Persicimonas caeni: one gene and its partner. The protein of the gene in region 1 binds, or shares a complex with, the protein of each later gene. Links are inferred from orthologs where the notes say so. Each region holds a gene or a part of one and is shown in the gene's direction. Other genes may lie near its edges. The genes, in order: FIV42_RS04565 and FIV42_RS27960.

Region 1 (7,024 bases):
TAACGGCGCACCGATCACTGAGCACGGGGGAAAACCCCGGGAGTCAACATGCTGCAATCGATCAATCACGGCTGGCACGAACTCAGCCAAGGCAATGTCGACGCGGCCGAGCCGATCTTTCGGAGTCACCTCAACGACCACCCGGACTCGGTCGAAGCGCTGCGCGGGCTCGCCCGCGTGGCGCTGCATCGCGGCGACACCGCCCATGCCGAAACCCTGGCACAGCGTGCGCACTCGATTGATTCGACGGCCGACGTCAAGCTCTTGTTGGGCGAGATTCTGGGGGCGCAGGGCAAACGCCGGGAGGCCGAGCAGTTGTTGACCCAGGCCGTCGCCTTCCACACGTCCGACTCCTATGCGCTGGCGCTGCTCGGCGAGCAGAAGATCCGCCAGGGGCGCTGGGACGAGGGAACCCAAGACTTCATCGAAGCCCTCAGCAACGACGCCGACGGCGACGGCTTCCGCCACCTGCAGAAGGTCCTCGCCGATCTGGTCGACGCGTATGTCGCCGGGCGAATCCCCGAGCAGGATGCCATGAAGTTCGTCAACCGGCTCGACTACTCGGTGCCCAAAACGGGCCCGGAGATGCAGTCGTTTTTCGGCGAAGCGCGCCGTGCGATTAATTCGGGACGAAGCATCAACCGCCGACAGCATGCCCCGGAGCAGACCCTTCCGACCTCGGTGCGCCAGGCGGCACGCGGCGCTTCGACAGGGGCGCCCTCCCCTGCCGCGCCACAGTCACCGCCGCCTCAATCCCAGCGCCCTCCCGAGAAGCGCCAGACGCGTGCGCCGCAACAGCGCCGGCCATCGGCGCCTCGTCAACAGCGTCCACGCAGCTCGAACTCCTCGGGCACCAAGCAGCCGGGCGTCGACGCCAACCAGAAGGACCTGCAGGCGATCATCCAGCACGAACGGTCCCTGAACCAGGATCTCGTCGCCGGCCTGGCCGAGATGGGGCCGCCTGAGTGGCCCTCGAAGGCCGGCTACGACAGCATCGATACGGTCCCTCCCATCTCACTCGACCGAGGCTCGGTGCTCGGTGAGTCGGGGGGCATCGACATGCGCGACTTTCGCATCACCGATGGCGACCTCCTCTCCGAAATCTTCTTGGAGCGCTGCCTTCGCAACTTGCTGGTCGCCACACAAAAGAACAAGGCGACGACCATTGTGCTGCGCCCGGAGAGTATCTGGCAGATGGAGATCAACTGTCGGGATGGATTGCTCGATGATCTGCGCCCACTCAGCCCACTCTACAAAGATCGCGCCGGCTTCGAGAACTTTCGCCAGCTAGCCTTCGGCATGTTCATCGGAGAGTGCTTGGCGAAGACCTACGACGGCGCCTGGACCTACGAGACGCCAGCCTCGGAGAGCTACCTCGAGATCGGCAACATGATCCTCGAGCCGTTCGATCTCGTCGCCCGTTGGATGGCCGCCGCCGACAAAGACGACGTCGACCTCGACATGCTCGCCCGCCAGGGCCACCAGGCAAGCCAGCAGAGCACGTCGATGACGATCGCGTCCGATCATATCGATCCGACGCGCGAGTTGTCGCGCGATGCGTTGCCCGCCAAGCTCGCCGAGATGTGGGCGCTGTATCGGTTCAACCTGTCGGACACCGCCTTCTCCCACGTCGCCAGCACCATCGAGGTGGTCGAGTCCGAAGACCGCTTCATCCTCTTCAGGATCGGCGCAAAGTGGGTGCCCGAATTCGCCCGTGGCCCGCAAGGGGCGGGGATAGGTTACGACGACACGGTGGGGATGGCCTATCTGCGCCAGTCCGGCCAGTTCTTGCCGCTGGCGAGCCGCAAGGGATTGGCGCGCCTACTCGAAATTTGCTTCGACAAACTCGACAAGCACTCCGCGCGGCGAGCCATCGAACTGCTCACCGACTTTCACTGCCCGAGCTGGTGGGTGGCTGCCAATGACCCTGAAGCGGCCAAGCTGAGCCAGAAGGTCGGCACACAGGTCAACTCGCCGCGCTTCGAGCGCCAGCATTCGGCCAAAACGCTCGTCATCAGCGGGGTCTCCTCGCAGGGGCCGGTGCAGTGGCGACTCACCCACGACCCCCATCAAGTGGTGCCCTGGCAGCTGGACCTGCAGCGCTGAGACGCTACAGCGGCGCCTCTTCCTCGAGCCACATCTGCACGGTCTCTTCGAGCTCTTCGGCCAATTCGGCGGGGGCGTGCACTTTGACGTTGGGCAGCATTCCGAGCACGAACGACTTGAACTCGGGGCACAACCCCATGTGGAACGAGACGCGCAGGCTCTTGTAGCCCTCTTCGGTTTGCTGAGAGGGATGGACGCGATAGCGACGCAAGTAGTTGGCCCAGGCCCCTGAGACCTCGAGCTCGATTTCAGCGACCGGATAATTCTGGGCGTAGATCCCAAAGGCGTTTTCGAAATACTTGGCCAACTCTTCGTCGCTGGCCGGCATCTCCTCGGCCGTGATCGGCTCCCCGCCATCATTTTTGGGAGCCGGCACTTCTTCGAGGTTGTCGATGCCGGCGACGTCGAAGAGCTTCATCTGCTCCTCATGGCGCGCCAAGAGCCACAACCGACCGGCATACCAGACCATCTTTCGGGGCGTGACCACATAGTGGCGAACCTCCCCATCGGCGCGTGCATACACCATCGCCAAGCGCCGTCCCTTGAAAACCGCATCGAGGATCGACTCGACATGGTCGACCATCGCCTCTTCGTCGGCCGGAAGCCACGTGCGACGCAGGTGCAGCGCCTGCGAGACGCGATCGAGGCGCTGGCGCTGCTTGTCACCGACGCGATTGCGGCAGTGCTCGGCCAGCCGCTCGATTTCACTTCGGTAGGGCGTCTCGCGGAACAGATCGAGCGCGATCGAGCCCAGCTCGAGGGCCGCGGCGGTGGCCACCGACACGTAGTCGGGATCAAACCCGGCCCACGTCCACACTTTGACGCGACCGTCTCGATGCGTCGACAGTCCGTACAGCTCCTCGAGCAGCTTCAGGTCCTCGCGAGCCTGCGGATATTTGATATCGAAGTTGTCAATGACACGCTGGATGGTGACTTCCTCGCCATTCTGCAACCACTGCAAGATGGCGTGGGATCGTCGAGTTGCCGCGAATGTGTTTCGAGCGGACATGAAGGTGAAGCTCCAATTGGAAAGTTGTGAACGCAGTGAAGAAGTGGGCGCAGTGTTTCGAGTCAACCCTGGCCAGAAGTTGGCGGCTCAAAAAACGGGCCATTTGCACCTTTGATTCCAGAAAGCAGCCGGTGTCATATCGGATGTGGCGCGCACTATAGTTCAGCCAACGGAGACCCACAAGACTGAGCGCCGCCGCATACGAAGCGATGAAGCCCCAGAAACATAAAGGGTTTTGCGACAACTCACATGTCGTGATACCAGTTGAAGGGCGCGACCCGGCAGACCCCGATCTGCTGGAGGTTCGCTTACGGGATCGGTGCACGGAGACTGGGATAGCCGGCTCCAAGATTGACAGCAAAGGCACCTTGCTGTAATCAAATCGACTTCATCGTGCGGCACCGATTCAGATCGGAGCAGGTTTTACGGAGGTTTCATGATTCTCGTCGGGATTACTCTCTTTCTGATTCTCATCGGACTCGGGTTCTTCGCCTATGGGGCGATTGCCCTGTCGAAGTACGCTTTCCGAATGGGAACCGGCCCGGGGTTGATGACCCTGCTCTTCCCGCCGTACACGATTTATTTTGCGCTGTTCAAACTCGAGGAAGAGGGCAAGTCGTGGCCGACGGCCAGCTGGCTGTTCGGCATCGTCGTCAGCATCTTGCTGACGGTGGCCTTCTGGCCCGACCTCAGCGCGCTGATGAGCGGTGACATGGAGCGCTTCGAGGGCCCGATCGGCGCTGGCGCTGCCGCCGTCGAGAAGTACGGCTCGCAGGAAGAGATGCTCGAAGAAGAGTCGTCGAGCGACTCGGCCGACAAGAAGGAAGAAAAGGCCGACGAGGGCGAAGCCGCCGCTGAAGAGAAAGCCGACGGCGAGAAGGCCGAAGGTGCCGACAGCGCTGAAGGCGAGAGCGCCGAAGGTGCCGAGAAAGCCGAAGGCGAGGCTGCTGAAGGCGAAGCTGCTGGCGAAAAGGCCGGCGCCGAAGCCGGCAAATAAGCAGCCATCCCCGCCTCACGATCCGCCGAGTAGATCAATCATTCTGCTCGGCGATTTGCTTTTCTTGTTCCTCGGAAATCAGGCGCAGCCCTTCGAGCGTCAAGAAGTCGTCGACCTCGTCGATGATATCGGTCTCTCCGGCAATAAACCGCGCCAGCCCACCGGTGGCCACCACCCGCGTCTCGCCATCCAACTCGGACTTCATGCGCGTGACGATTTCACGCACAAGGCCCGTGTAGCCATAGAGCAGCCCGGACTGGATTGAATGCACCGTCGTCTGGCCGATGACCGACGGCGGTTTGGCGATCTCGACGCGCGGCAGCTTGCTGGCGTGGTGGAAGAGCGCTTCGCTCGAGATGGTCACACCGGGAGCGATCGCCCCGCCCTTGTAGGCGCCGTCGGCCGTAATCGCGTCGAAGGTCGTCGCGGTGCCGAAGTCGACGACGACCAGGCTCGTTTGATAGCGCTGCCAAGCCGCCACGGCGTTGACCAGCCGGTCGGCGCCCACTTCGCGCGGGTTATCATAGAGCACCGCCATCGACGGATGGACCGTCTGGCCGACCACCATCGGGGCGAGCTCGAAGTAGTCTTCGACCATGCCGATGAGCGCACGCTCCATTGGCGGCACCACACAACTGATGATCGCCGCGTCGATGGCGTCCGGGTCGAGCCCGGCAAAATGAAACAGCTCGCGCAACAAAATCCCGTGCTCGTCACTGGTGCGCCCATGATGGGTTTGAATACGCCAGTGCTTGAGCAGTGTTGTGCCCTTGTAGACACCGAGGACGGTGTTTGTATTGCCGACATCAATGACGAACAGCATATAGTCGTACCTGAGTAGGAATTACTAGACATGAGCCAACGCTGAACACTATGTTCATGACGCCGCCGGTGCAACACCCGCCGGCGCATCTCGTCGTACCGAGTGGTTTTCTTTCGGTTCCACCATGACCACATTTCTCATCCGCCGCTTACTGGCCTCGGTGCTCGTCATCCTGGGCGTGGTCACGTTGGTCTTCTTCGTGCTTCGCTCCGTACCGGGCGATCCGGTCGAGTCGATCTTGGGCGAGCAGGCCCTGGCGGTCGACAAACAGGCGATGCGCGAGTGCCTCAACCTCGACAAGCCGCTGTGGGAGCAATACGTGCTCTTCTGGAAGGACGTCGGCAACGGCACCCTCGGTGAATTGTGCGACGAGCGCGGGGTCACCGTGGCCGACAAACTCGTGGCCAATATCCCGGCGACCTTCCAACTCGCCCTGGCGAGTCTGGCCATTGCGCTGCTCATCGCCCTGCCCCTCGGCATCGCCGCCTCTTTAAAACCCTATTCTTGGGTGGACAACGGCTCGGCGGTGCTCGCGCTCTTAGGCATATCGATTCCCAACTTCTGGTTGGGCCCGATGCTGCTCATCCTGTTCAGCCTCACGCTACAGGCGCTCCCCAACCCCGGCAGCGAGGTCACAGGCTTATCGACGCTGATCTTGCCGGCCATCACTCTGGGTACGGCGCTCGCCGCCAAGCTGACGCGTATGACGCGCTCGAGCATGCTCGAGGTGCTCAACCAGGATTATGTGCGCACGGCCAAATCGAAGGGCAACCCCGGCTGGAAGGTGACCACCAAACACGCGCTGCGCAACGCGCTCATCCCGGTGGTGACCATCCTCGGCCTGCAATTCGGCGCCCTTCTGGGCGGCGCAATCATCGTCGAGAAGGTCTTCGCCCGGCCCGGTCTGGGAACGCTCCTGCTCGACGGGATCAACACCCGCAATTATCTGATCGTGCAGGGTTGCGTCATCTTCATCGCGTTCTCCTACGTGGCGGTCAACCTGATCACCGACTTGGTGTACGGCTGGATCGACCCGCGCATTCGGTATGATTAAAGCGACACAGACAACGGTGCCCCCCATCGCCTTCACTTCGCTTCGGCACCTGCCCGAAGCGGGGAGGAGTCTGCCGTGAAGTGGCTTTTCGAACTCCTCAAAATGCACCGCGACAAGCTCAGCTGGCTGGCCTGGCTGGGCCTGGCGGTGCTCTGCTTTGTCTTCTTCGTCGCCCTCTTCGCCCCCTGGCTGGCGCCCTACGACCTCGACTATGTCGACGTGACCCGTCAACTCCAAGCCCCCAGCGCTCGCCATTGGCTGGGCACCGACGAAAACGGCGCGGACGTGCTCACCAAGGTCATCTACGGCACCCGCGTGGCCGTGATGGTGGGCCTGGCGACCGTCTCCATCTGCTCGACCGTCGGGATCTTCCTGGGCTCGATCAGCGGCTATTTCGGCGGCTGGATCGACGAAGTGATCATGCGCATCACCGAGATTTTGATGGCGTTTCCGGGCATCCTGCTGGCCATCTTGCTCATCTTCATCACCCAGAAGCCTAGCCTCTTGGCGGTGATCGGGGCGCTTTCGGTCTCTGGATGGGCGGGCTACGCTCGACTGGTGCGTGGCCAGGTGCTCTCCGAGCGCGAGCGCGCCTATGTCGAGGCGTCGCGCGCCCTCGGGTTTCCGACCCGGCGCACGCTGTTTCGTGAAATCGTGCCCAACATTTTGGCGCCGGTGATCGTGCAGGCGACCTTCGGGGTGGCCGGCGCGATCTTGGCCGAAGCGGCGCTCAGCTTTTTGGGCCTCGGCCCGCAGGACCTGCCCAGCTGGGGCGCCCTGCTCGACCAGGGTGCGACCTACTTTCTGTTGACCCCGCATCTGGCTATCTTCCCGGGCGTCGCCATCATGATCACCGTGTTGAGCATCAACTTTTTGGGCGACGGCCTGCGTGACATCTTGGACCCGCGTGCAGTGACGAGAGCGAAATGAATGTGAGCGACGACCAAATTCGTGAGGCGATCGGCCAGTTGTTGGTGGTGGGATTCCACGGCGCCGACGAGGAGCCGCCCGAGGCGATCGCCGAGGCGCTGTCCA
Region 2 (7,196 bases), 6.3 Mb from region 1 along the record:
GGTGTTCGGGGTTCTCCAGCTTGCTCCCGGCAAACCCAGCCAGGGTCAAGCGGGCTCGACCGGAGCCGAATCGGCTCAGGGTGCCGAGGCTCGAGAGAGCTATCGAATCTTCAAAGAGCAGTTCAACTTCGACAAGCCCGTCTTCTTCAACTTCCGGTACAATATCGATACCGACGAGGTGAAGCAGCGCCTGGAGATTTTGGCCGACCAACAGCTGCCGGTGTGCCCGGACGAAGGTGCCAAGCCGGAGAACTGCATTTCGGCCTCCGAGAAGCCCGAGTCGGGCAAGGTCATCGACGCGCGGGACACCATCGAGGATTGGGGCGAGTATATCGTGCCTCATCTCTACGCGATCGCACAGAAGTCCGACCGTCTCGACGTGCGCCTGCTGGCGATCGACCAATTGGCCATCAACGCCCAGCTCGACCTCAAGAACGAGTTCAGTGACAAGCAGTCGGACGAGGACCGCGCGTTCAACAAAAAGGCTTATGCCGAAAACCAGAAGATTCAGGGCTGGACTCTCCCTGCCGACGTCTCCGCGACTCAAGTCAACGAGTTGCTCGACGAGAAGTGGGGGCCGTGGCTCGAGGAGCACGCCGAGCGGTTTGACTACGATCTCGGTGAGAAGTTCTGGATCACGGTCAGCGACACGCGCTTTGCCAAGTACTGGGGTAACCTGCTCAACTTTGACTTCGGCATCAGCCATGTCGACAAGCAGCCCATCTTGCCGAAGGTGATCGAGAAGATGAAGGTCTCCATCGTGCTGGGCTTCTTCTCGATCTTCTTTGCCTACCTCATCAGTGTGCCCCTTGGCGTGTGGAGCGCCTACAAGCAACACACTACCGCCGACCAAGTGGTCACGGTCGTCCTGTTCATGCTCTACAGCCTGCCCAGCTTCTTCACGGCGGTGCTCTTGCTGCAGTGGTTCACTACTGGCAACCCCTTCGAGTGGTTCCCCACCGGCGGTTTCGAGGGCAATAACGTCGACTCGATGACCACCTGGGAGCACGTCACGAGCGTGGCTTACCATATGGTCTTGCCGGTCTTCTGCCTGACCTACGGCGCGCTCGCCAGCTTGAGCCGCTACGCAAGGAGCGGCCTGCTCGACGTCATCCGCGCCGACTATATCCGCACCGCCCGCGCCAAGGGACTGTCCGAGCCGATGGTCATCATCAAGCACGCGGTGCGTAACGGCATGATCCCGATTCTGACGCTCCTGGGCACCCTGCTCCCGGCACTGATCGGCGGCTCGGTTGTCCTCGAGTTCGTCTTCAATATCCCCGGCATGGGCCTGTATATGCTCAACAGCATCTTCCTGAAGGACTACAACGCCATCATGGCGTTGACCCTCTTCTCGGCGGTGCTGACCCTGATTGGCATCCTTCTGTCGGATATCAGCTACGCCGTGGTCGACCCGCGCATCAGCTTCGACTGAGCGCGACGTACGGCCGCCTGGCCAACAGGCGGCCGACGCCGACGTCCTATTCACAACCCGATTGTGTTAAAACGAGATGTCCCAAGAAACAGCCAACAACAAGCCACCGCGTCCGCAGTACAAGTCGTACGGTGAGATCGTCTGGGGACAGTTTCAAAAGTACCCGACCAGTCTGGTGAGCCTGTACGGCATCGGGATTTTGTTCCTGGTTGCCACCTATGCGCCCGTCTTCGCGGCCAACGTGCCGTTTTATATCTCGGTGCCTGAAGGCGTCGGGCCGGCGACCGCCCAGGGCGTGCATTTTCCCTGGTTCGCCGCGCTGTTCGACGCCAACTTCTACGAGAGCGGCGTCGACATCTTCTTTAACGTGCTCGTCTTCGGGCTGCCGCTCGCCTTCGGTGGGTGGTTTTTGTTCAAGAAGTTCGCAGCCGATACCACCGACAAGAAGGTCTACCGACGCCAGCGGCGGAATTACGGCATGATCGCCGCGCTCGTCCTGCTGGTGGTCTGTATCGTCGTCTTCATGAGCGGGTTCAGCCTGCCCTACGTCGACTATGTGGGTCTGAGCGAGATGGACGGCGTCAGCGCGATTTTCCCGCCGGTCGAGTATTCGTATCGCGACATCGACCTCCAAGCGGTCCAACAAGATCCGAGCTGGACGCACTGGCTGGGCACCGACCGTAAGGGACGCGACGTCTTCACCCGCTTGTTGTACGGCACGCGTATCTCGCTGACCATCGGTGTGGTCGCCGTGGGCATCTACGTGACCATCGGCGCCATTCTGGGCAGCTTGGCCGGCTACTTCGGCGGTAAGATCGACTCGGTCATCCTGCGCATGATCGAGGTGATGCTCTGCTTCCCGACCTTCTTTTTGATTCTGACGATTCGCGGCTTCATCGACGACCCGTCCATCTTCCACATCATGGTCATCATCGGCCTGACTGGCTGGACCAAGGTGGCTCGACTGGTGCGCGGCGAGTTCCTGCGCCTCAAGAACCAAGAATTCGTCCAGGCTGCCAAGGCCATGGGTCTCAAGCAGGGACGCATCATTTTCCGGCATATCCTGCCAAACTCGCTCGGCCCTGTGCTCGTGGCCGCGACGTTCGGCGTGGCCGGCGCGATTCTCATCGAGGCCTCGCTCAGCTTCTTGGGTCTCGGCCCCCCCACGGCGCCCAGTTGGGGACAGATTCTGACCACCGGTCGCGAGACCGGCCAGATGGCGCTGATCTTGGCCCCCGGATTCGCAATTTTCGTCACCGTCAGTCTGTTGAACTTGGTCGGTGAAGGCGTCCGCGACGCCATCGACCCGAAACTCCGCAAGTAAGCTGTTATGGCAGATAATAAAATCGCAGCCGCCGCTGACGACCCGATCCTGCAGGTCAAAGATCTGCGCACCTACTTTTTTACCGACGACGGCGTTCTTCCGTCGGTCGACGGGGTGAGCTTCACCATCGAGCGCGGCAAGACGCTCGGTCTGGTGGGTGAGTCGGGCTCGGGTAAGTCGGTGACCTCGCTGAGCATCTTGGGGCTCATTCCGCAGCCTCCCGGCAAGATCGTCGGCGGCGAAGTCCTCTTCGAGGGCAACGACCTGACGAAGTACAGCGAGAAGCAGCTTCGCAAGGTGCGCGGCAACGACATCTCGATGATCTTCCAGGAGCCGATGACCAGCCTCAACCCGGTCTACACCATCGGCAACCAGATCATCGAGGCGATCCAGTTGCACCAAGACCGCACCTACAAAGAGTCGCGCGAGCTCGCCATCGACATGCTCGATCGGGTCGGTATCCCCGCCCCCAAAAAGCGTATCGACGAGTACCCGCACCAGATGTCGGGCGGCATGAAGCAGCGCGCCATGATTGCGATGGCGCTGGTGTGCGAGCCCAAGCTCTTGATCGCCGACGAGCCGACCACCGCGCTCGACGTGACGATTCAGGCCCAGATCCTCGACCTGCTCAAAGAGCTTCAGGACGAGATGGGCATGTCGATTCTGTTCATTACCCACGATCTGGGCGTCGTCGCCGAGATCTGTGATGACGTGGCGGTTATGTACGCCGGCCGCATCGCCGAGTACGGCTCGGCCGAGACGCTGTACGAAAAGCCGTCGCACCCTTACAGCATCGGGCTGTTCAGCAGCCTGCCGCAGGTCGACGTCGCCCACGCCGGCCGCCCCGACCGTCTGTACGTGATCCCGGGCATGGTCCCTCGGCCGCAGGACTTCCCTGCCGGCTGTCGCTTCCGCTCGCGCTGCGAGTTCGCCACCGACCAGTGCAGCGAGCTTCCGCCGATCAAGAGCCAGGAAGAAGGCCACTTTTCGGCCTGTTGGTACGCCGATGAAGTCCGCGAAGGCACCAAAGAGAAGACCGGCCCCAAACCCGGCGGCAAAAAGGCCAACCCGGATGACTTCCTCTCCTCGATGAACGGATCGGTCGGAAAGGTCGGATGATCACAGGCGGAGCGGCTGCTTGCTGCCCGCGGAGCACGCGCCGGTGCAGCTCCGAGGCTCGCCTCGGGGTTTGGCGTCGCGAAAAATGAACGCGCCCCAACAGAGCGACACAACGATGAGTACTGCACTCAAGAAAGAAAACCCGAAGATGTCCGCCAACACCGACCGCGAACCCCTGGTGCGCGTTCGGAACCTGCAGAAGTATTTCCCTATCAAAAAGGGCATCTTCAACCGGCACGTGGGTGACGTCAAAGCCGTCGACGGCGTCAGCTTCGACGTTTTCCCCAACGAGACCCTCGGGCTCGTCGGAGAGTCGGGCTGTGGCAAGACGACCACCGGGCGCACGCTACTCAACCTGCTCGAGCCGACCGGCGGCAAGGTCTACTTCCGCGACGACAGCATCTACGATCTCTCGGAAGAGCAAATGCGGGCGCTGCGTCGCAAGATGCAGATCATCTTCCAGGACCCCTACTCGAGCCTCAACCCGAGGATGACCATCGAGAACATCATCGGCGAAGCGATGGAGTTCCACGGCATCGCCTCGGGCGACGAGCGACGCCAGAAAGTCGAGAATTTGCTCGAGCGCGTCGGCCTGCAGCCGTCCTATATCACGCGCTACCCCCACGAGTTCTCCGGTGGACAGCGTCAGCGCATCGGCATCGCCCGTGCGCTCGCGCTCAATCCCGACTTCATCGTGTGCGACGAGGCCGTCAGCGCGCTCGACGTCTCCGTCCAGGCGCAGGTCATCAACCTGCTCCAAGACCTGCAGGAAGAGTTCAACCTGAGTTATCTGTTCATCGCCCACGATCTGTCGGTGGTGAAGCATATCTCCGATCGCATCGCGGTGATGTACCTGGGCCAGGTCGCCGAGCTCGCCGAGACCGACGATTTGTTCGACAACCCGCTGCATCCGTACACGCAGTCGCTTTTGTCGGCCATCCCGGTGCCCGACCCGAAGCGCAAGAAGACGCGAGTGATCCTCAAGGGCGACGTGCCCTCGCCGATCAACCCGCCGTCGGGATGTCGCTTCCATACACGTTGCCCTGCCTGTTTTGCGCCGTGCGACAACGTCGAGCCGCGCAGCATCGAGGCCGAGCCGGGTCACTTTGTGCGCTGCCATCTCTACGATCCCGAGTACGCTCCCAAGGACGCCTCGGTCTTCGACCGCCTTCCGGTCAAGCCGCGTCATCTCGCTAGTCCCGATGAGCCGATCGTCGAGGCCGACGAGAGCGCGCCGAGCGCGGCGGACCAGGAGCGCGACGAGGTCGTCGTCGAGACCCAATCGGACGGTGGCAACTCCGCCGACGCCGGCGGGCTCGAAGAGAGCTCCACACCGGCGGCGACCGTCCCTGAAAGCTGAGCAGTTGATTTCTTGACAGAAACTGCTTGCTCTGCGACGCTTTGAAGCCGAAACTAGTATTCAAAATCGTCGTCTTACTAGACGTGTGTCTCGGCGCGAGTCGCCAGCATCGATGCTTCGCACTCTCCACACACCTTAGAGGAACCTGCCATTCATGTTCACCGTCACGATAAGTGAGAAAGGCGGGCAGCAGTCCCAATACGATTTCAACAAGTCCGAGATCACCATCGGGCGAATGAAGGGAAATGACATTGTCCTGCCCAAGGGCAACGTCTCCAAGAAGCACTCCCGGATTGCGCTGGTCGATGGCAGTTTTGTGATCGCCGACTTGAACAGTACTAACGGGACGTACGTCAACGGCCGCAAAGTCACCGGCGAGCAGCCCATCACCGAGAACGACAAGATCTACATCGGTGATTTCATTCTTCAGGTCGAGGCACCGCAGGCGGCCAACCAGCCGCCGGCCGCACCGCCCTCGCCTCCCCAACAGACTCCCAGCCAGCCCAACCCGAACCAGTCGGGCTTTGGTCCTGGTGGCGGCGGTGGCGGTTCGATGCCCCCCTCGCCTCCGGGCGGAAGAAATCAGGGAGCGCAGGGACAGCCAGCCAACTCCGGTTTGGGTGGCGGCGGTCCAGTCGACGACCTGTTTGCGGCGGGCGATTCGCAGGCCCCTGGCGTGACCGGAGGAGGCCCCGCGCCTCAACGACGGCACTCGTCGGCAGGCGGTTCGACCCCCTCGCGCAACCAGCCCGATCCCGAACCGGCCCTCGACTTCGACGACCTCGGTTTTGGCGGCGAACCGGCCCCGAACAACACCGACATGGGTGGAGCGAGTCCGGCACCGCAATCTCGACGTGGCTCGAGCGCAGGAAGTGCACCGTCGCAGCCTCAGCCTCGCCACAACTCCAGTCCGGGCAGCGTGACGCCCGAGCCGTCGCTTGGCGGCCCGAGCCCTGCTGGCGGCGACATCCAAATGGATGCACCGACGCCCAGCCCCGACCACGCTGCGCCATCGCGACCGGACGCCCCCGCTCGAAGTGGCGGACGCGTTGGTCGTGAGATGGGTCACAGTGGCAGCGCCCCACAGGGCGACGGCATGCTCCCGGCGCGTGAGATGCGCTCGGAATTCGACGCTGATTTCCACGCCGCCCAACACGACGTGGCGCGTGTGCTCTTCGAGAGCGTCCATCCCGACGACCTTCCGTTGGACTACCCGCCGGTGCCCGCCGACCGCGACGACTTTGCTCAGCAGGTCGCAGACGCCGTCAATACGGTCAGCCCGCGCGTTGACCGCGATACGCTCATCGAGCTTATCACCACCGAGTGCGTCGGCCTCGGGCCCGTAGAGATGTATCTCGACGATCCCGAAGTGCAGGACATCTACGTCAACAGCTTCGACCAGGTGCTCGTGCGCAAGAACGGCGAACTGATCGTCGCCGAGCGCGCCTTCAGCCACCCCGAGTTGCTGATGGCTGCGGCTCACCGACTTCTGGGCACGCGTGACAATAGCATCGGCGCCGACGAAGTACGCTTCGGTGACGGCACCCGCGTGCACGTGGTAATGCCGCCGCTCTCGGTCAACGGCCCCGCCCTGACCGTTCGAAAGCCGCCCACCGACCATCCCAGCCTCGACGAACTCGTCGGGCGCGGAACGCTGTCGCCGGGCATGAGCGAATTCTTGGGACGAGCGGTGCAATCGGGCCGTTCGATCTTGGTCGCCGGCCCGACCAGCTCGGGCAAGTCGACGATGCTCGGCGCCATTGCCGGGCTGATCTCGGAGGGCACCCGTGTGGTGACCGTCGAGGAGTCGACCCACCTCGACCTTCCGCTCGCCTCGGCGGTGCGCTTGGAGGCGAGCCCGGCTACCGGCCACGACCTGAAGTTTTTGGTGCGCACAGCCGTCTCCATGCACCCTCAGCGCATCATCGTCGACGAGTGTCGTGGCGGCGAAGCGTATG

The links.
Region 2: the proteins of FIV42_RS04565 (region 1) and FIV42_RS27960 are in contact, whole or in part, in a cryo-EM structure (PDB 8Z1Y), measured with the Escherichia coli proteins. The link is inferred for Persicimonas caeni from one-to-one orthologs.

The regions. Positions count from the first base shown.
Region 1 is NZ_CP041186.1:1,214,081-1,221,104, forward strand. What follows is about bases 4,270-7,024. They hold FIV42_RS04565 (ABC transporter permease), read left to right. Parts: upstream 4,270-5,059; coding sequence 5,060-5,989; downstream 5,990-7,024. Other genes in these bases: FIV42_RS04560 (type III pantothenate kinase), read right to left, coding at 4,270-4,935; FIV42_RS04570 (ABC transporter permease), read left to right, coding at 6,065-6,919; nagZ (beta-N-acetylhexosaminidase), read left to right, coding at 6,916-7,024. Also shown: FIV42_RS04545 (tetratricopeptide repeat protein), read left to right, coding at 49-2,106; FIV42_RS04550 (helix-turn-helix transcriptional regulator), read right to left, coding at 2,111-3,115; FIV42_RS04555 (hypothetical protein), read left to right, coding at 3,552-4,112; more of FIV42_RS04560, read right to left, coding at 4,147-4,269. UniProt on the Escherichia coli protein: Part of the ABC transporter DppABCDF involved in dipeptide transport. Responsible for the translocation of the substrate across the membrane.
Region 2 is NZ_CP041186.1:7,525,031-7,532,226, reverse strand. What follows is about bases 1,895-4,821. They hold FIV42_RS27960 (ABC transporter ATP-binding protein), read left to right. Parts: upstream 1,895-2,765; coding sequence 2,766-3,878; downstream 3,879-4,821. Other genes in these bases: FIV42_RS27955 (ABC transporter ATP-binding protein), read left to right, coding at 3,994-4,821; FIV42_RS30825 (ABC transporter permease), read left to right, coding at 1,895-2,759. Also shown: FIV42_RS27970 (ABC transporter permease), read left to right, coding at 1-1,435; more of FIV42_RS30825, read left to right, coding at 1,512-1,894; more of FIV42_RS27955, read left to right, coding at 4,822-5,238; FIV42_RS27950 (ATPase, T2SS/T4P/T4SS family), read left to right, coding at 5,393-7,196. UniProt on the Escherichia coli protein: Part of the ABC transporter DppABCDF involved in dipeptide transport. Responsible for energy coupling to the transport system.